4 linked regions of the Tolumonas auensis DSM 9187 genome follow. The protein of the gene in region 2 interacts with the protein of the main gene of each other region in a pairwise test. Links are inferred from orthologs where the notes say so. Each region holds a gene or a part of one and is shown on either strand. Other genes may lie near its edges.

Evidence for each region.
Region 1: the proteins of TOLA_RS01340 (region 2) and ftsA interact in binary tests that used the Escherichia coli proteins (3 or more experiments, as listed by UniProt). The link is inferred for Tolumonas auensis DSM 9187 from one-to-one orthologs.
Region 3: the proteins of TOLA_RS01340 (region 2) and rodZ interact in binary tests that used the Escherichia coli proteins (3 or more experiments, as listed by UniProt). The link is inferred for Tolumonas auensis DSM 9187 from one-to-one orthologs.
Region 4: the proteins of TOLA_RS01340 (region 2) and ftsZ interact in binary tests that used the Escherichia coli proteins (3 or more experiments, as listed by UniProt). The link is inferred for Tolumonas auensis DSM 9187 from one-to-one orthologs.

What each region holds. Positions count from the first base shown.
Region 1 is NC_012691.1:595,376-598,360, reverse strand. What follows is about bases 1-2,981. They hold ftsA (cell division protein FtsA), read right to left. Parts: upstream 2,129-2,981; coding sequence 872-2,128; downstream 1-871. Other genes in these bases: TOLA_RS02730 (cell division protein FtsQ/DivIB), read right to left, coding at 2,088-2,861; ftsZ (cell division protein FtsZ), read right to left, coding at 1-831. UniProt on the Escherichia coli protein: Essential cell division protein that assists in the assembly of the Z ring. May serve as the principal membrane anchor for the Z ring.
Region 2 is NC_012691.1:281,204-286,591, reverse strand. Bases 1,482-4,409 are described here. They hold TOLA_RS01340 (rod shape-determining protein), read right to left. Parts: upstream 3,504-4,409; coding sequence 2,460-3,503; downstream 1,482-2,459. Other genes in these bases: TOLA_RS01335 (DUF2157 domain-containing protein), read left to right, coding at 3,796-4,409; mreC (rod shape-determining protein MreC), read right to left, coding at 1,482-2,411. In the rest of the region: rng (ribonuclease G), read right to left, coding at 1-362; TOLA_RS01355 (Maf family protein), read right to left, coding at 386-964; rod shape-determining protein MreD, read right to left, coding at 970-1,461; more of mreC, read right to left, coding at 1,458-1,481; more of TOLA_RS01335, read left to right, coding at 4,410-4,836; methionine ABC transporter ATP-binding protein MetN, read left to right, coding at 5,059-5,388. UniProt on the Escherichia coli protein: Forms membrane-associated dynamic filaments that are essential for cell shape determination. Acts by regulating cell wall synthesis and cell elongation, and thus cell shape.
Region 3 is NC_012691.1:969,619-975,065, forward strand. Bases 1,438-4,424 are described here. They hold rodZ (cytoskeleton protein RodZ), read left to right. Parts: upstream 1,438-2,408; coding sequence 2,409-3,440; downstream 3,441-4,424. Other genes in these bases: rlmN (dual-specificity RNA methyltransferase RlmN), read left to right, coding at 1,438-1,616; pilW (type IV pilus biogenesis/stability protein PilW), read left to right, coding at 1,643-2,419; ispG (flavodoxin-dependent (E)-4-hydroxy-3-methylbut-2-enyl-diphosphate synthase), read left to right, coding at 3,444-4,424. In the rest of the region: asd (aspartate-semialdehyde dehydrogenase), read left to right, coding at 1-320; more of rlmN, read left to right, coding at 495-1,437; more of ispG, read left to right, coding at 4,425-4,571; hisS (histidine--tRNA ligase), read left to right, coding at 4,676-5,447.
Region 4 is NC_012691.1:596,662-602,069, forward strand. What follows is about bases 1-2,948. They hold ftsZ (cell division protein FtsZ), read left to right. Parts: upstream 1-868; coding sequence 869-2,029; downstream 2,030-2,948. Other genes in these bases: ftsA (cell division protein FtsA), read left to right, coding at 1-828; lpxC (UDP-3-O-acyl-N-acetylglucosamine deacetylase), read left to right, coding at 2,166-2,948. Outside these bases: more of lpxC, read left to right, coding at 2,949-3,089; TOLA_RS16940 (hypothetical protein), read right to left, coding at 3,086-3,217; preprotein translocase subunit SecA, read left to right, coding at 3,341-5,408. UniProt on the Escherichia coli protein: Essential cell division protein that forms a contractile ring structure (Z ring) at the future cell division site. The regulation of the ring assembly controls the timing and the location of cell division.

The sequences.
Region 1 (2,985 bases), 310 kb from region 2 along the record:
CTCTTCCATGGTGACATCCAGACCAGCTGTGATGTTAACCAGAATACCCTTGGCACCTGCCAAATCGATATCTTCCAGCAGTGGGCTGGAGATCGCTTTTTCTGCGGCTTCTTCAGCACGATCGTCACCACGTGCAGAACCGGTACCCATCATGGCAGTACCCATCTCACGCATAACAGTACGTACGTCAGCGAAGTCAACGTTGATCAAACCAGGACGGGTAATCAGTTCGGCAATGCCTTGTACTGCACCCATTAATACGTTGTTAGCCGCTTTGAACGCATCCAGCAGACTGACACCACGACCCAGAACTTTCAGCAATTTGTCGTTAGGGATAGTGATCAACGAGTCAACATGCTTCGACAGTTCATCGATACCCTGCAGCGCATAGCTCATGCGCTTTTTACCTTCAAAGTTGAAAGGCTTGGTAACGACTGCAACGGTCAGAATGCCCAGTTCTTTCGCCACTTCGGCAATCACCGGCGCAGCACCAGTACCAGTACCGCCACCCATACCGGCAGAAATAAATACCATGTCAGAACCTGTCAGCATTTGACGGATTTCATCACGATTTTCCAGTGCCGCTTCACGGCCTACATCTGGATTTGCGCCGGCACCCAACCCTTTGGTGATATTGGCACCAATCTGAATCGTGGTTTCAGCACCTGAATTACGTAATGCCTGAGCATCTGTATTCACTACAACGAAGTGAACACCTTCAATACTTTCGCGCAACATGTGTTCAACAGCATTACCGCCACCGCCACCGACGCCGATTACTTTAATAAGTGCATCATCACCCTGACTGCCAACCGGTTCAAATGTAAACATGATTATCTCTCCGCCTTGCTTGGTTTCGCTTCCGCAAAAACTAGAATTCGCCTTTTAACCAGTTAGTGACACGTTTGAACCAACCAGTCACACTGGCTTTTTCACGTACATCCACCACGGTTTGTCCCTGATGCAATTTACCGTATTGCAATAACCCTACTGCTGTTGCGTAAGCAGGTGCTTCCACATAATCAGTAAGGCCCCGAATATTGGTTGGGTGACCAATCCGAACCTGGCACTGGAACACCTGTTCGGCACACTCAACGATACCTTCTATTTCCGCTGCACCGCCAGTTAAAACAACACCGGCGGCCAACTGATGTTTAATGCCCTGAGATCTGAGCTCAGACTGAACGCGCATGATTTCATCATGCACCATGCCGAGTAATTCGGTATAACGCGGCTCAATCACTTCAGCCAGCGTCTGACGCTGTAAGCTGCGGGCAGGACGACCGCCCACACTAGGCACTTCAATAGTGTCTTCTTTACTGACCAGACGGCCTAGTGCACAGCCATAGCGCATTTTAATCGCTTCAGCATCTACCGGTGGTGTACCGAACGCATAAGCGATATCGCTGGTTACAGCCTGACCGGCATAAGGAATCACCTTGCTGTAACGTAACGCACCGCCGGTAAATATAGCAATATCCATGGTTCCGCCGCCGATATCGACGACGCAAACACCTAATTCTTTTTCATCATCGGTTAATACTGCATAACTGGATGCCAGTGCAGAGAAGATGATCTGATCAACCTTTAGTCCGACCCGCTCAACACATTTCTCAATGTTGCGCGCCATGTCATTATGACAGGTAATCAGGTGCACTTTCGCACCCATACGGACACCAGACAGGCCAATCGGATTTTTTATCCCTTCCTGATAATCGATAGAATATTCCTGCGGGATGACATGCAGCACCCGGTGTTCTTCCGGCAAACGCACGGACTTCGCCGTATGAATAACATTATCCACGTCATCCTGCGTTACTTCTTCGTCGGAAATAGGCACGATGCCTTTTTCATTCCGGCATTCGATATGCTTTCCGGAGATACCAAGAAATACCGATGAAATATGGCACTGAGCCATCATTTCGGCTTCTTCTACTGCGCGCTGTAAAGATTTGACGACCGACTCGAGATCGTTGACGCCACCTTTATCCATACCTTTGGCAGCATGGGTTCCCAGACCAACAATATTGACCTCTCCATCAGGCAGTACTTCACCGACCAAAACCGCGATTTTGGTTGTACCTATATCAAGTCCGACTATCAGATTTCTGTCTGGGGTTTTGGTCATCACCACTCCCTTCTTGTTGTTTCCAGCTGACTGCTACCCCAGTGTCATAGCGAAGATCGATATAATCAATCATTTCTCTATTTTCCAGTTGCGGATAGACATCAATAAATTGTTGTAATTTCACCAGCATTTCATTACGACCGAGGATCAATTTCAGCCCTGATGCCAGTTTAATCTCCCACGAATGGCGGTTAGTCATATGAACCGACGTCACGTGGTATCCGTTTAATGCCAGCACTCGTTCAAATTGCTGGTATTGATCCCAAATCATTCCGGCCATGTCATCAGGACCGGACAGTTGCACCAGTGGCTTCTTCAGTCTGTCGCGTGGCGCCTTAAAAATAGCACCACGAATACTGAGCAACCGATCATCCCCCCACAGGGCGCACGGTGTTTGCTCAACGACATAAACATACAGCAACGCGGGCCAGCGTTTACGCACAGAAGACTGATAAACCCACGGTAACTCTTCAACCGCTTTTTGCAGCTGATTTACATCCAGCTTGAAAAAATTGTTAGTTTGAGGGTTAACCGCCAATACCTGACGGATCTCATCCGTCTTGACATACTCCAGCTCACCCTGCACAACCAATCCGCTAACCGGAATTTTATCTTCATCAAACAACCAGCGACGAATATCTGCAGCCGTTGACCATACACCGATGACAACTGAAACAAAAAAAACCAGCCCGAATATAAATTCACCGCGGGTACGGTTTGTTGTTTCTGTCATCTGTCTGCGACCTCCAACCGGCGCTGAATCCTGCTCATCGGAGGTTAATCGCGCCTGTCGCACATCTTCACCTTAACCAATATTCATATCCAGGTTGATGCTGCATTATAACGGTCCGTCATGA
Region 2 (5,388 bases):
GTGGTCAGACGGGCACCTTTGGTACCCATGGGATCTTTCACCACCTGCACCATGATGTCCTGCCCCTGACGGACCAGTTCGGCAATATTCCCGGCCTGAAAGTGCTCTTTTTCTTTTACATCGACACATTCGGTATGCGGCACAATATCGGACGCGTGCAGGAAAGCGGCTTTATCCATTCCGATATCAACAAAGGCCGCCTGCATACCCGGTAACACCCGGCTGATTTTACCTTTGTAAATATTACCGACGATCCCGCGTTTAGCCTGACGCTCAATGTGTACTTCCTGCAACATACCATGATCCACCAGTGCGACCCGGGTCTCTGATGGTGTTACGTTAACCAGCAATTCGGTTGACATAGTTCAGCCTTAGTAATCTGAAGTCATGAGTGGCGACAATATTTTTGCAGTAACAGATCTGTTTCCAGTAACGGCAACCCCACTACCGCAGAATAACTTCCGCTGAGGTGACTGACGAATTTCCCGCCGATGCCCTGAATGCCATAAGCACCGGCTTTATCCGCCGGTTCTCCGGTTTGCCAGTAACGGCTGATCTCTTCCGGCGTTAATTTGCGGAACGTCACCTGTGAGTTGACCAGAACAACTTCACAGCCCTGTTCCGAAGAAAGCGCAACCGCCGTCATCACGGTATGGGTGTTACCAGACAGTAACTGCAATATACGTTGAGCATCGGCGAAATCCCGTGGCTTTTCCAGCACTTCTTGCTCAAACACCACAATAGTATCCGCGCCTAATACCGGTTTTTGCCCCCGGCAGGCTAACCAGCCGGCCTGCGATTTATCGCGGGCCAGACGTTGCACATAATCAGCAGGAGTTTCATCAGGTTGCTGTTGCTCTTCAACATCAACTGACAGAACAGTAAAGGGGTAATCCAGCAGCGCTAACAGTTCCCGGCGACGGGGAGAAGCGGATGCCAGATAAAGCGCAGCACTGGCCGACATAATACTTACCTGATATTGAAACGACGGCGGATATACCGCAGAAAAAGATAGACCGAAGGCCAGAGCAATGTTGAGCTCAGTGACGCCCAGACAAAGCGGGTGTTGAGACGGGGAGATGCAAACAGGTGTTCAACCCAGAAAATCAGCAGTTGTCCGACAAAAATCAGCGATCCCATCACCAGCGCCTGTTGCCAGACGGAGAAGTTACGGATCTTCTGGTATTGTGCTGCAACGACACAGGAGATCACCGCCATACTCAGCGCATGGATGCCCAGCGTTGAACCCAGCAGGATGTCCATGATCAGACCGACAATCCAGGCACTGACGACATTCAGGTGATGCGGCAGCGCAATCACCCAATACAGCACCACTAACGCCACCCAGTCCGGGCGGAACATATCTATAGCCACCGGCAATGGCACCATCGTCAGAATAATCGCGACGATCAGGGTTAAATAGATCGAACCTTTACCATGGCCGGTCAATGAACCACTCATTGTCTGCCCTCCTGATGCGGCACTTCAGCGGATGCTGTTGCTGATTTATTTTTGTCGGTCGCAGACATTGCCGGCTGAGCAGCAGAAACAGTCGCCGCGGAACTCATCACCGGCAGCGGCCCCATGGATTTGGCATCTTGCCAAAGCAACAGCACATAACGCAGCCGATCCAGTGTCGCCAGTGGTTCAGCCTTGATCTCGGCGAAGGGGCTCTGTTCCTCATTGGCAAACCGGGTCACTTTAGCGACCGGATAGCCTTCAGGGAAATGCCCACCCATGCCAGACGTCACCAGAATATCGCCGTCTTTGATATCCACATTCCGGGGCAGATTCTTGAGCGTCAGCTCATTGATATTTCCGGTACCGGAGGCAATAGCACGTAAATCGTTACGCAGCACCCGCACCGGCAAGGCATGGCTGATATCCGTGATCAGTAATACCCGGCTTGAGGTTTTCCCGACACTGACCACCTGACCGATGACACCCTGATCATTGACGACCGGTTGTCCTTCATAGACATGATGTTCGACACCTTTATCGATCACGACCTGATAGACAAACGGGTCAGAGTCTACCGACAGAATACGGGCCACCAGCTTACGGGAATCCTGAGTCACCGGAGAGCCCAGCAGTTCGCGCAGACGGCGGTTTTCCTGACTCAGTTCGGCCATCCGCAGCAGATCACTGCGCAACAGGAAAAGTTGCTGCTGCAGTTGCTGATTATCTTTCAGCAATTGGCTGCGTGAGCTTAGTTGCAGACTGGCCTCTTCGACCACATCGCGGGGAACGCTCGCCAGATGTAATAACGGGCTGGCAAAGGTGTTGATATAAAGACGCATGCCGTCAAACAGATGAAAACGGGCATCAGAAACGATGCCCGCCAGAGACAGCAGCACAGTGATAAATAACCTGAGTTGCAGGGATGGTCCCCTGCCGAAAATAGTCCGCATGATGCTATCAGCCAGGGGTTACCGGAAAGGCAACCCGGGCAAGCTCAATTATTCGTAATGGAACAGGTCACCACCGTGCATGTCGATCAGCTCGAGAGCTCGACCACCACCACGGGCGACACAGGTCAGCGGATCTTCCGCCACGACAACCGGAATACCGGTATGTTCCATCAGCAGACGGTCCAGATTACGCAGCAGCGCACCACCACCGGTCAGCACCATCCCTTTTTCGGAGATATCGGAAGCCAGTTCCGGCGGAGATTGTTCCAGCGCCACCATGACCGCACTGACGATGCCGCTCAGCGGTTCCTGCAGTGCTTCCAGGATTTCGTTAGAATTCAGGGTGAAACTACGCGGTACACCTTCAGCCAGATTACGGCCACGAACTTCGATTTCACGCACTTCTTCGCCCGGGTAAGCAGAGCCGATTTCGTGCTTGATGCGTTCTGCGGTGGATTCACCAATCAGGCTGCCGTAGTTACGGCGCACATAGCTGATGATAGCTTCATCAAAACGGTCACCGCCGATACGGACGGAAGAAGAATACACCACACCGTTCAGAGAGATGATCGCCACTTCAGTGGTACCACCACCGATATCAACCACCATAGAACCGGTCGCTTCGGATACCGGCAAGCCGGCACCAATTGCTGCTGCCATAGGTTCTTCAATCAGATAAACTTCGCGGGCTCCGGCACCCTGAGCAGATTCTTTGATCGCACGGCGTTCAACCTGAGTCGCACCGCAAGGGATACATACCAGCACGCGCGGACTTGGACGCATCAGGTTATTTTCATGCACCTGTTTGATAAAATGCTGCAGCATTTTTTCGGTAACAGAAAAATCAGCAATAACACCATCTTTCATCGGACGGATCGCCGCGATATTACCCGGGGTACGCCCCAGCATCATTTTGGCGGCATGGCCAACAGCAGCGACAGATTTAGCGGTACCACCGCGTTCCTGACGGATGGCAACCACAGAAGGTTCGTTCAGTACAATACCTTTGCCTTTAACATAAATCAGTGTGTTGGCGGTACCCAAATCGATCGACAGATCGTTGGAAAACAAACCACGGAGCTTCTTGAACATGATGCGGGTGATCCTGATTAATTACGGGATATGCGAAAAACGGCCCACTTTACCAATCCCGGCCCTGATCAGCAAGCATCTGGCACAGAAGATAACCGGATTCCACCTGATCTTTGCATAATCCGGCTATTATTGATTCCGAAACGCATCCAGCCGATAAATGCAGCGATCCTTGCCGTGATATTAACCATCCCGCTGACGCAAAGAGGAATAAAACTTAACCGCATGAAAACGAACCACATCACGTTATACTGTGACTGATATCCGAAATTACCCTATCAGGAAGGGCTGAATGGAACTTAAACAGCGACATCTGCAGCAAGCCTGTAACCAGGGATTACTGACACCGGAACAAGTGACTCCGTTATGGAATTACCTGCAGAATTTACCGGCAGACAGTGCCACGTTCCGGGCGACACATATCTTGTTTTATCTGGGTGGGCTGATTGCGATTGCAGCGATGAGTCTGTTTATGACACTCGGCTGGGATGCCTTTGGTGGTATCGGCATTCTGCTGATTGCCTGTGGCTACGGCGTGGCAGCCTGTCTGGTGGCGGACTGGCTGCTGTGGCGGCAGCGACAACCGATCCCGGCAGGCTTACTGGCGGCTCTCGCCGTTACCATGGTGCCGCTGGCGATATACGGCCTGCAGGCACAGCTGGGTTACTGGGATGACGCTACCCATACCGAATACCGCGATTTTCACCGCTATATCGACTGGCGCTGGCTGATGATGGAGTTGGGTACGCTGTTGTTCGGTACGATCCTGCTGTGGCGATACCGGTTGCCATTTATGGTGATGCCGCTGGCGGTGGTGCTGTGGTATCTGAGCATGGATCTGACGCCGTTTCTGTTTCAGGAAGAGGATTACAGCTGGCTCCGCCGGCAACAGGTTTCGATGGTGGTCGGCCTGCTGATGCTGGGACTGGCGTTTTATATTGATCTGCGCACCCGTCATACCCTCGATTTTGCCTGGTGGCTGTATCTGTTCGGACTGATGGCCTTCTGGGGTGGTTTATCCATGCAGCATTCCGACAGTGAGCTGAGTAAACTGGGTTATTGTCTGATCAACCTGCTGTTGATCACGGTCGGCGGTATGATTGGCCGGCGGGTGTTTGTGATCTTTGGCGGCATGGGCGTTGCCGGTTATCTGGGTTATCTGGCGTGGGATTTGTTTGAAGACAGCCTGACATTCCCGTTTGTATTATCACTGATTGGCTTAGGCATTATCTGGCTTGGTTTGCTCTGGCAGCGTCATGAAGCACAAATTCAGCGACAGTTACAACGTCATCTGCCTGCCGCGTGGCGCGAGCTACTGGCTCAGCGGCGATAAATATCGCTCCGGTTCCGGACGTGATCACGGACGGAACCGTCATCCAGCTATATCTGTTTTTTGCATAATGATTTCTGATTTTAGACGTCTAAACATCCAAATGTCCGTTGACATACCTTATAATGCCTCGTAGCATGAACTCCTGACAGCGCACCGCTATTCAGTCTGATTTTCTGTGGCCACCCTATCCTGGTGGATATTTGAGTAAATTACGGTTCCCTTATGATTAAGTTATCTTCCCTGTCAAAAGCGTACGGCGAAGGAAAAAACGCCTTTTACGCCTTGAAAGGTATAGAACTCGATGTTCCCGCCGGCCAGATCGTCGGCGTGATTGGTGCATCCGGTGCAGGGAAAAGTACCCTGATCCGCTGTGTAAATCTGCTGGAACGTCCCACACAGGGCCGTGTGGAAGTCGATGGTGTGGATCTGACCGCCCTGGATGATCAGGCACTGACGCTGGCACGCCGCAATATCGGCATGATTTTCCAGCATTTCAACCTGCTCTCCTCGCGTACTGTATTTGAGAACGTGGCACTGCCACTGGAACTGGCC
Region 3 (5,447 bases), 690 kb from region 2 along the record:
GTGTGCGTATCGGTGCACTGCGGTGCCATAGCCAGTCGTTCACTATCAAGCTGAAAAAAGATGTGCCATTGACTGATATTCATCAGATGCTGGCAGCACACAATGATTGGGTTCGCGTGATCGAGAATGATCGTGCTATCACTGTTAAAGAACTGACTCCGGCTGCTGTTACAGGCACTCTGAATGTACCTGTTGGTCGTCTGCGTAAAATGAATATGGGTCAGGACTTCCTGTCTGCATTCTCGGTAGGTGATCAGCTGTTATGGGGCGCAGCCGAGCCGTTGCGTCGTATGCTGAACATTCTGCTGGCGAAAGCATAATTCAGCGCGCTATTCAGTAAATGCTAAACGCACTGCTTCGGTGGTGCGTTTTTGTTTTAGTGATAACCATTGCTGGTTAAAATATGAACAGATATATGTTATCCTGACTCTGGTCTTCCCACCCTAAACTTTGTACAATCCGCGCCCTTCTCTACACAGGTCACTGAGGCATCCATGAGCGAAAATAAAGTCAATCTGCTGGATTTTGATCGTAACGCATTACGTGCATTTTTTGCCGATGAACTGGGCGAAAAAGCATTTCGTGCCGATCAGATCATGAAGTGGATCTACCATTTTGGCTGTGATGATTTTTCACAGATGACCAATGTGAATAAAGCATTACGTGAAAAACTGGCCCGGATTGCTGAAATCAGGGCGCCAGAAATCAGTACTGAACAACGTTCTTCTGACGGTACGATTAAATGGGCTATGCGGGTCGGTGATCAGGAAGTTGAAACCGTGTACATCCCGGAAGCCGATCGTGCGACACTTTGCGTGTCATCTCAGGTCGGTTGTGCTCTGGAATGTAAATTCTGTTCAACCGGGCAACAAGGGTTTAACCGTAACCTGACGGTGTCCGAAATTATCGGCCAGGTATGGCGCGCTGCACAGGTGGTTGGTTTTCCTAAAGATACCGGTAAACGAGTCATCACCAACGTAGTTATGATGGGGATGGGCGAGCCATTACTGAATCTGTCTAATCTGGTACCGGCTCTCAGTCTGATGATGGAAGATTTTGGATTTGGCCTATCTAAACGCCGTGTGACAGTCTCTACATCCGGCGTAGTTCCTGCGTTAGATAAACTGGGTGATATGATTGATGTGGCTTTAGCCATCTCATTGCATGCGCCGAACGATAAACTGCGTTCAGAAATCATGCCGATCAACGATAAATACAATATTCAGGAATTCCTGGGTTCTGTGCAGCGTTATTTAAGCAAATCAAATGCTAATCATGGCCGCGTTACCGTTGAATATGTGCTGCTTGATCATGTGAACGATGACATGGAGCATGCTCGTGAACTGGCTGAGCTGTTAAAAGATACGCCAAGTAAGATAAATCTGATCCCATTTAATCCGTTCCCGAGCAATCCATATGGAAAACCGAGCAACAGTCGTGTTGATCGTTTCTCTAAAGTGCTGATGGAATACGGTTATACCGTCATCGTGCGTAAAACACGTGGCGATGATATTGATGCCGCCTGTGGTCAGCTGGTAGGTGATGTAATCGACAGAACGAAACGAACCATGAAAAAACGGATGCAAGAGCAGGAGATTTCCGTCAAAATGCTTTGAAATCCAGTTCGTTAATGTACTGAGAAATGAAAAGAAATCTTCCTCTACTCTGGGCAGCGATAATAGCGCTGTCCGGATGTGTCACCGAAACAACAATTATTGGCAAGAATTCTGTACAGCAAGAGAATTCAATAGACAATGCCGCTGCCGCCAAGACGCGTATTCAGCTTGGTATGGGGTATCTGAATAAAGGTCAGATGGCTCCTGCAAAATATAACTTTGAAAAAGCTATTGAGCTGGCACCTGATAGTGCCGATGCTTATTTGGCGATGGCTCATTATTACCAGGCTGTCGGTGATAAAGTCTCAGCTCAGAAAGCCTATGAAAAGTTAATGTCTGGTCATGGTAATAATCCGGATGTCCTGAATAATTATGGGGCATTTTTATGCCGTAACCGTAACTATTCCGAAGCTGATGAAATGTTCATGCGGGCTGTTGCTCAGCCTCATTATCTGAGAATGGACGACAGTTATGAAAATGCCGGTGTCTGCGCTTTACAAGCCGGCAAGAAAGAGAAAGCTCTGGAATATTATCGACTTGCTCTCGGCTACAATCCGCATAAAGTAAAATTATTGCTTGATCTAGCCGAAATGGCTTTAAATGCAAATAATCCAACAGAGGCAGAATCATGGTTAAGTACATATCGTAAAAAAGCCACTGATACTCCGCAAAGTTTGTGGCTGAGTATTCGTACTGCACAAGCGCAGGGGCGGATAGCTGATAGCCATATTTTCGGCCAGACTCTGGTTCAACAATTCCCATCCTCGATCCAAACGAAAAGATATCAGAACAATGACTACTGAACAGCGTCATGAGACAGCCCAGCTAACGCCGGGCACAATACTAAAAACGGCACGTGAACAAAGAGGTTTGAGTCAGCAGGATGTTGCTCATCGTCTTAATCTGCGTATTTCATTAATTCGCGATATAGAGGAGGATCGTTTTGATCAGAAAACGGCCAGCACTTTTACCCGCGGGTATCTGAAAACTTACGCTCGTTTTGTCGGAGCGAATGAAGAAGCCGTTGTCGCTGCCTATGATGGTCTCGGTTTGGATGACAAAAAATACAGTGAAATGTATAGCTTCTCCGGGCGGACACAGCGTGAGGCCAGTGAACACCGGGTTCGTCTTATTTCCTGGGTGTTATGTATAGGTCTTATTGGATTAGGTGGTACCTGGTGGTGGTTACAACCAACAGAAGAACCAGTACCGACCAGCATTAATGAAGCCGGCCAGTTAGTTGTTAAAGCGGTTAACGAGGCTGCACTGGCTGTTAACCCGGTTAGTTCGGCAACATCAGTTGCAACTGAATCTTTGCCGGTGCCAACTATTCCGGATGTTATGAATACCAGTTCTTCTGCGGTACCGGCTAGTGCTGATGTAGCCGAAGAAAATGACACAGAAGGACAGGCACCAACGGTGCTTACTGATACAGCCGTGGATGCGGAAGCGCAGGAACAGTCAGCAGTTGTACCGGCACCAATGGTTGCAGCTGTAGCAGCGACTTCGGCTGCAGCATCCACTGCGGTCAGTACGGCCGCCAGCACAGAAGAAACCGCAGTTGCTGTAGATCCGTCTGTTGCGCTGCAGTTACAGTTTAAGGAGACCTGCTGGCTGAGAGTTACCGATGCTACAGGTAAATCCATACTGGAAGGGACTAAAAATGCTGGTGATAAAATCAGTCTGAGTGGCAAAGAGCCGTTCAGTCTGACCATTGGTGCGCCCCGGGCTGTTTCTATCTATTTCCACGGACAGGAAGTTGATATGTCGTCCTATATCCGTCAGGGTGTAGTTGCTCGTTATAAGTTACCGTTGAAGAATTAATTCATGACTCAGCATGTATCACCTATTAAACGCCGGATCAGTAAGCAGATCATGGTAGGAAATGTACCGGTTGGCGGGAATGCCCCGATATCGGTACAGTCGATGACGAACACGTTGACCACTGATGTGGCGGCTACTGTGGCACAAATCCAGGCTCTGCAGCGCGTCGGGGCAGATATTGTACGAGTGTCTGTACCGACAATGGATGCTGCTGAGGCTTTTAAACTGATCCGTCAGCAAATATCCATTCCGTTAGTGGCCGATATTCATTTTGATTATCGTATTGCGCTGAAAGTTGCTGAGTATGGTGTCGATTGTTTACGTATTAATCCCGGTAATATCGGTAAAGAAGATCGTATTCGTGCGGTAGTTGATTGTGCCCGCGATATGAATATCCCGATCCGCATTGGTGTGAATGGTGGTTCGCTGGAAAAAGAGTTGATGGATAAATACGGTGAGCCTACTGCAGAGGCGCTGGTTGAATCAGCTATGCGTCATGTGGACATACTGGATCGCCTCAATTTCGATCAGTTCAAAGTCAGCGTTAAAGCATCCGATGTTTTTCTGGCAGTCGATGCATATCGTTTATTGGCAAAGCAAATTGAACAGCCATTACATCTGGGGATCACAGAAGCTGGTGGTTTCCGTGCCGGTGCGGTGAAATCTGCTATTGGTCTGGGAATGTTACTGGCGGATGGTATCGGTGATACGCTGCGTGTCTCGCTGGCAGCCGATCCAGTGGAAGAGATCAAAGTTGGTTTTGATATTCTGAAGTCACTGCGCATCCGTGCCCGCGGTATTAACTTCATTGCTTGTCCGACCTGTTCCCGTCAGGAATTTGATGTAATTGGTACAGTCAATGCGCTGGAACAACGACTCGAAGATATCATCACTCCGCTGGATGTTTCTATTATCGGTTGTGTAGTTAACGGCCCGGGTGAAGCACTGGTTTCTGATCTTGGCTTGGCTGGTGCTAATCGCATGAGTGCACTGTATGAAAACGGTGAACGAGTCGGTCGTCTGGATAACAATGAACTGCTGGATCAATTAGAGGCTCGTATCAGAGCCAAAGCGTCACAGCTTGATCAGGAAAAGCGTATTCCGATCACGATCAAGCAGCACGAGGAATAAGTCCGGATATTACATATACGCGCTGCCTGTGGGCGGGTTGTACCTGCCTTTTGAAACTATCTATAATGCGGGCAGCTTTTGCATTAAAAAATTTGAGAATTATTGTGGCTAAACAAATTCAGGCGATTCGTGGTATGAATGATTGCCTACCGGAACAAACTCCGGTCTGGCAAATGGTCGAAGCAACTTTGCGTCGTGTGGTTTCTTCATATGGTTATTCCGAAATCCGGATGCCTGTTGTCGAGATGACCAACCTGTTTCAGCGTGCTATCGGTGAAGTTACCGATGTGGTTGAAAAAGAGATGTATACCTTCAATGATCGTAACGGTGACAGTCTGACACTGCGTCCGGAAGGCACTGCAGGTTGTGTTCGTGCATGTATCGAACATGGTCTGGTTTACAATCAGGAACGCCGCCTGTGGTATGTGGGCCCGATGTTCCGTCATGAACGCCCGCAAAAAGGCCGTTATCGCCAGTTTCATCAATTCGGTGTTGAAGTATTCGGCCTGACTGGTCCGGATATTGATGCTGAGCTGATCATGATGACTGCCCGCTTGTGGCGCGAATTGGGTATTGCACAATTTACGACCCTGCAACTAAATACATTAGGTTCTTCAGCTGAACGCGCGGCGTATCGTGATGCCTTGGTGACATTCCTTGAGCAGCATAAAGAGTCGCTGGATGAAGAATCTCAGCGTCGTATGTACAGTAATCCTCTGCGTGTATTGGATACCAAAAATCCGCAGGTTCAGGAAATTCTGCAGCATGCGCCGACGATGGCTGATTATTTCGGTGAAGAGACCAAGGCGCATTTCAGTGGCTTGAAGGCATTACTTGATGCTGCCGGTATTGCATATCAAGTTAATGAGCGTCTGG
Region 4 (5,408 bases), 310 kb from region 2 along the record:
AAAAATCCGATTGGCCTGTCTGGTGTCCGTATGGGTGCGAAAGTGCACCTGATTACCTGTCATAATGACATGGCGCGCAACATTGAGAAATGTGTTGAGCGGGTCGGACTAAAGGTTGATCAGATCATCTTCTCTGCACTGGCATCCAGTTATGCAGTATTAACCGATGATGAAAAAGAATTAGGTGTTTGCGTCGTCGATATCGGCGGCGGAACCATGGATATTGCTATATTTACCGGCGGTGCGTTACGTTACAGCAAGGTGATTCCTTATGCCGGTCAGGCTGTAACCAGCGATATCGCTTATGCGTTCGGTACACCACCGGTAGATGCTGAAGCGATTAAAATGCGCTATGGCTGTGCACTAGGCCGTCTGGTCAGTAAAGAAGACACTATTGAAGTGCCTAGTGTGGGCGGTCGTCCTGCCCGCAGCTTACAGCGTCAGACGCTGGCTGAAGTGATTGAGCCGCGTTATACCGAATTACTCGGCATGGTGCATGATGAAATCATGCGCGTTCAGTCTGAGCTCAGATCTCAGGGCATTAAACATCAGTTGGCCGCCGGTGTTGTTTTAACTGGCGGTGCAGCGGAAATAGAAGGTATCGTTGAGTGTGCCGAACAGGTGTTCCAGTGCCAGGTTCGGATTGGTCACCCAACCAATATTCGGGGCCTTACTGATTATGTGGAAGCACCTGCTTACGCAACAGCAGTAGGGTTATTGCAATACGGTAAATTGCATCAGGGACAAACCGTGGTGGATGTACGTGAAAAAGCCAGTGTGACTGGTTGGTTCAAACGTGTCACTAACTGGTTAAAAGGCGAATTCTAGTTTTTGCGGAAGCGAAACCAAGCAAGGCGGAGAGATAATCATGTTTACATTTGAACCGGTTGGCAGTCAGGGTGATGATGCACTTATTAAAGTAATCGGCGTCGGTGGCGGTGGCGGTAATGCTGTTGAACACATGTTGCGCGAAAGTATTGAAGGTGTTCACTTCGTTGTAGTGAATACAGATGCTCAGGCATTACGTAATTCAGGTGCTGAAACCACGATTCAGATTGGTGCCAATATCACCAAAGGGTTGGGTGCCGGCGCAAATCCAGATGTAGGCCGTGAAGCGGCACTGGAAAATCGTGATGAAATCCGTCAAATGCTGACAGGTTCTGACATGGTATTTATTTCTGCCGGTATGGGTGGCGGTACTGGTACTGGTGCTGCGCCGGTGATTGCCGAAGTGGCGAAAGAACTGGGCATTCTGACCGTTGCAGTCGTTACCAAGCCTTTCAACTTTGAAGGTAAAAAGCGCATGAGCTATGCGCTGCAGGGTATCGATGAACTGTCGAAGCATGTTGACTCGTTGATCACTATCCCTAACGACAAATTGCTGAAAGTTCTGGGTCGTGGTGTCAGTCTGCTGGATGCGTTCAAAGCGGCTAACAACGTATTAATGGGTGCAGTACAAGGCATTGCCGAACTGATTACCCGTCCTGGTTTGATCAACGTTGACTTCGCTGACGTACGTACTGTTATGCGTGAGATGGGTACTGCCATGATGGGTACCGGTTCTGCACGTGGTGACGATCGTGCTGAAGAAGCCGCAGAAAAAGCGATCTCCAGCCCACTGCTGGAAGATATCGATTTGGCAGGTGCCAAGGGTATTCTGGTTAACATCACAGCTGGTCTGGATGTCACCATGGAAGAGTTTGAAACTGTCGGTAACGCAGTCAAAGCATTCGCTTCTGAAAATGCAACCGTGGTTGTTGGTGCGGTAATCGATCCTTCTCTGGAAGATGAATTACGCGTGACTGTGGTAGCAACTGGTATCGGTAATGAACGTAAACCTGACATTACTCTGGTTAAAAATGCACAGAAAGCAGCGATTGAGCGCCCAATGCGTCCAATGATGCATGAGACTCATGCTCCGCGTTACGATGATCGCGTAATGCAGCAGACTGTGAATGCTGAGCCGCAACCACGCAGTGAACCAGATTATCTGGATATCCCTGCGTTCCTGCGCAAGCAAGCAGACTAATCTGTCGGGCAAAGCTAAACAGATTGTGCATGCTATGCTGAATGTATAGCATGCACAAAAATTAGCATCAATATTGCAGCTATGTTACATTGGCGCGGACGGGCTATGGCTCAGAAAGTCTGTGGTGAGGATATTTATGATTAGACAACGTACACTTAAGCAACTGGTTCATGCTACCGGAGTTGGTTTGCACTCGGGCCGCAAGGTGTCGCTGACGTTTCGTCCAGCACCGGTGAATACCGGTATCGTCTATGTCAGAACCGATCTGCAGCCTGAAGTTGAACTGCGGGCCGATGCGCAATTTGTGCGTGATACCGTGCTGTGTACAGCACTGGTGAACGAACAGGGTGTGCGTATCTCTACCGTTGAACACTTATCCGCTGCCCTGGCTTCATTGGGTATCGATAACCTGTATGTCGAAGTTGATGCACCTGAAGTGCCGGTAATGGATGGCAGTGCTCATCCGTTTATTTACCTGCTGCAATCAGGCGGTATCGAAGAACAATCCCTGCCAAAACAATTTATCCGTATTAAGAAGAAAATCCGGGTAGAAGACGGTGACAAATGGGCTGAGTTTGCGCCTTATCGCCGTGGTTTCCGTATGGATTTGCAAATTGACTTCCGTCATCCGGTTTTTGATAAACAAAACCAGCATCTGGTCTTTGATTTCTCCGGCAGTAAATTTGCCAAAGAAATCAGCCGGGCAAGAACATTTGGTTTCATGAAAGATATTGAATATCTGCACTCGCAGAATCTGGCATTGGGTGGCAGTCTGGACAACGCAGTTGTACTGGATGACTATCGCGTGCTGAATGAAGAAGGGCTGCGTTATGAAGATGAATTCGTGAAACATAAGCTGCTGGATGCAATTGGTGATTTGTATATGTGCAATCACAGCATCCTTGGTCAGTTTACAGCCTATAAAACCGGCCATGCAATAAACAACAAACTGCTGCGCGCTTTGCTGGCTGATGCTGAAGCCTGGGAGATGGTGACCTTTGAAGAGGAAGCTGCAAAATCTCCGATTGCCTACTTTGGTACCAAGCTTGTTTTAGCTTAAACCTGATCAATACTGAATAGTTCACAAAGCACCGGTTCTCCGCCCGGTGCTTTGTTGTTTCTGCCTGCGACAATAGCAGACTCATAAGTCTGATTATGGTAATCTTTCCCTACCGCAAGTTGGGGCATTCCAGATATTCTTTCCTTGAATCCCAGATTTTTCGTCCCCATATATCGCGTAATGACATTACATATTCAGAATCGCTGTCCGTCAGGACAGACAATAATCAATAGCCTGAGAGTTGGGTAATAATGATCACCAAACTATTTACCAAGATCATTGGTAGTCGCAATGATCGCACCGTAAAAGCATTAAAAAAGATCGTAAAACAAATCAATGAACTGGAACCCCAGTTTGCCTCTCTGGCTGATGTGGATTTACAGGCGAAGACAGTCGAATTCCGTCAGCGTCTGGAAAAAGGTGAAGAGCTCGATTCGCTGTTACCTGAAGCCTTTGCGACTGTCCGTGAAGCATCAAAACGTGTATTCGCTATGCGTCACTTTGATGTCCAGATGATGGGCGGCATTGTGCTGAATAATAACCAGATCGCCGAAATGAAGACCGGTGAAGGTAAAACACTGACCGCGACATTGCCAGCCTATCTGAATGCGCTGACTGGTCAGGGCGTGCATATCGTCACAGTGAACGATTATCTGGCACGTCGTGATGCAGAATGGAGCCGTCCGCTGTTCGCTTTCCTGGGGATGACCGTTGGCTGCAACCTGTCAGGTATGAGTCATGAAGAAAAACAGGCGGCTTATGCCTGTGACATTACCTATGGCACGAACAACGAGTTTGGTTTCGATTATCTGCGCGACAACATGGCGTTTGCGGCAGAACAGCGTGTGCAGCGTCCGCTGTATTATGCATTAGTGGATGAAGTGGATTCGGTGCTGATTGATGAAGCACGTACTCCGCTGATCATTTCCGGTGCTGCCGAAGACAGTTCTGAACTCTATATCAAAATCAATACACTGGTGCCGTTGCTGCAGAAGCAGGATAAAGAAGACTCTGAAGAGTATCAGGGGAACGGCCATTACACCGTCGATGAGAAAGCCCGTCAGGCTTATCTGACTGAAAATGGTCAGATTTTTGTTGAAGGCTGGTTAAAACAGCAGGGTTTAATGGGTGAAGATGACTCTTTATTCTCGGTTGCCAACATTACTTTACTGCATCATGTGAATGCTGCATTACGCGCCAATACCCTGTTTGAGCGTGATGTTGACTACATCGTTAAAGACGATGAAGTGATTATTGTTGATGAACATACGGGCCGTACCATGGCCGGACGTCGCTGGTCTGAAGGTTTGCATCAGGCGATTGAAGCCAAAGAAGGCGCAAAAATCCGTAACGAAAACCAGACCCTGGCTTCTATTACTTTCCAGAACTATTTCCGTTTATACGAAAAACTGGCTGGTATGACCGGGACTGCGGATACTGAAGCATATGAGTTCCAGCAGATCTATGGTCTGGAAACTGTGGTTCTGCCAACCAACCGTCCGATGATCCGTGATGATATGGGCGATCTGGTTTACCTTACCGAACAGGAAAAATACGACGCAATTATTGAGGATATCAAGATCCGTGTCGCTGAACAGCGTCCGGTGCTGGTAGGTACTATCTCTATTGAGAACTCAGAGTTGCTGTCCAATATCCTGACGAAAGAAGGTATTGAACACAAAGTACTGAATGCCAAATTCCACGCTCAGGAAGCGCAAATTGTTGCTCAGGCCGGTCGTCCAAGTGCAGTGACTATCGCTACTAACATGGCGGGTCGTGGTACTGACATCGTGCTGGGTGGTAGCTGGCAGGCTGAAATTGATGCGCTGGAAAATCCGACTGCAGAGCAGATCGCAACCATCAAGAGTGAATGGCAAGTACGTCATGACGCGGTGATCACTTCCGGTGGTCTGCATATTATCGGTACTGAGCGTCATGAATCACGTCGTATTGATAACCAGCTGCGTGGTCGTTCCGGTCGTCAGGGGGATCCGGGTTCATCCCGTTTCTATCTGTCGATGGAAGACAGCCTGATGCGTATTTTCGCGTCTGATCGTGTCAGTGGCATGATGAAAAAACTGGGCATGGAACATGGCGAAGCCATTGAACATCCATGGGTCAGTAAAGCGATTGAAAATGCACAGCGTAAAGTGGAAGGCCGTAACTTCGATATCCGTAAGAACCTGCTGGAATTTGATGACGTAGCCAATGACCAGCGTAAGGTAGTTTACGAACAACGTAATGAACTGCTGGAAAGTGCGGATATTTCAGAAACCATCAAACTGATCCGGACTGACGTGCTTGATCGCGTTATTGATC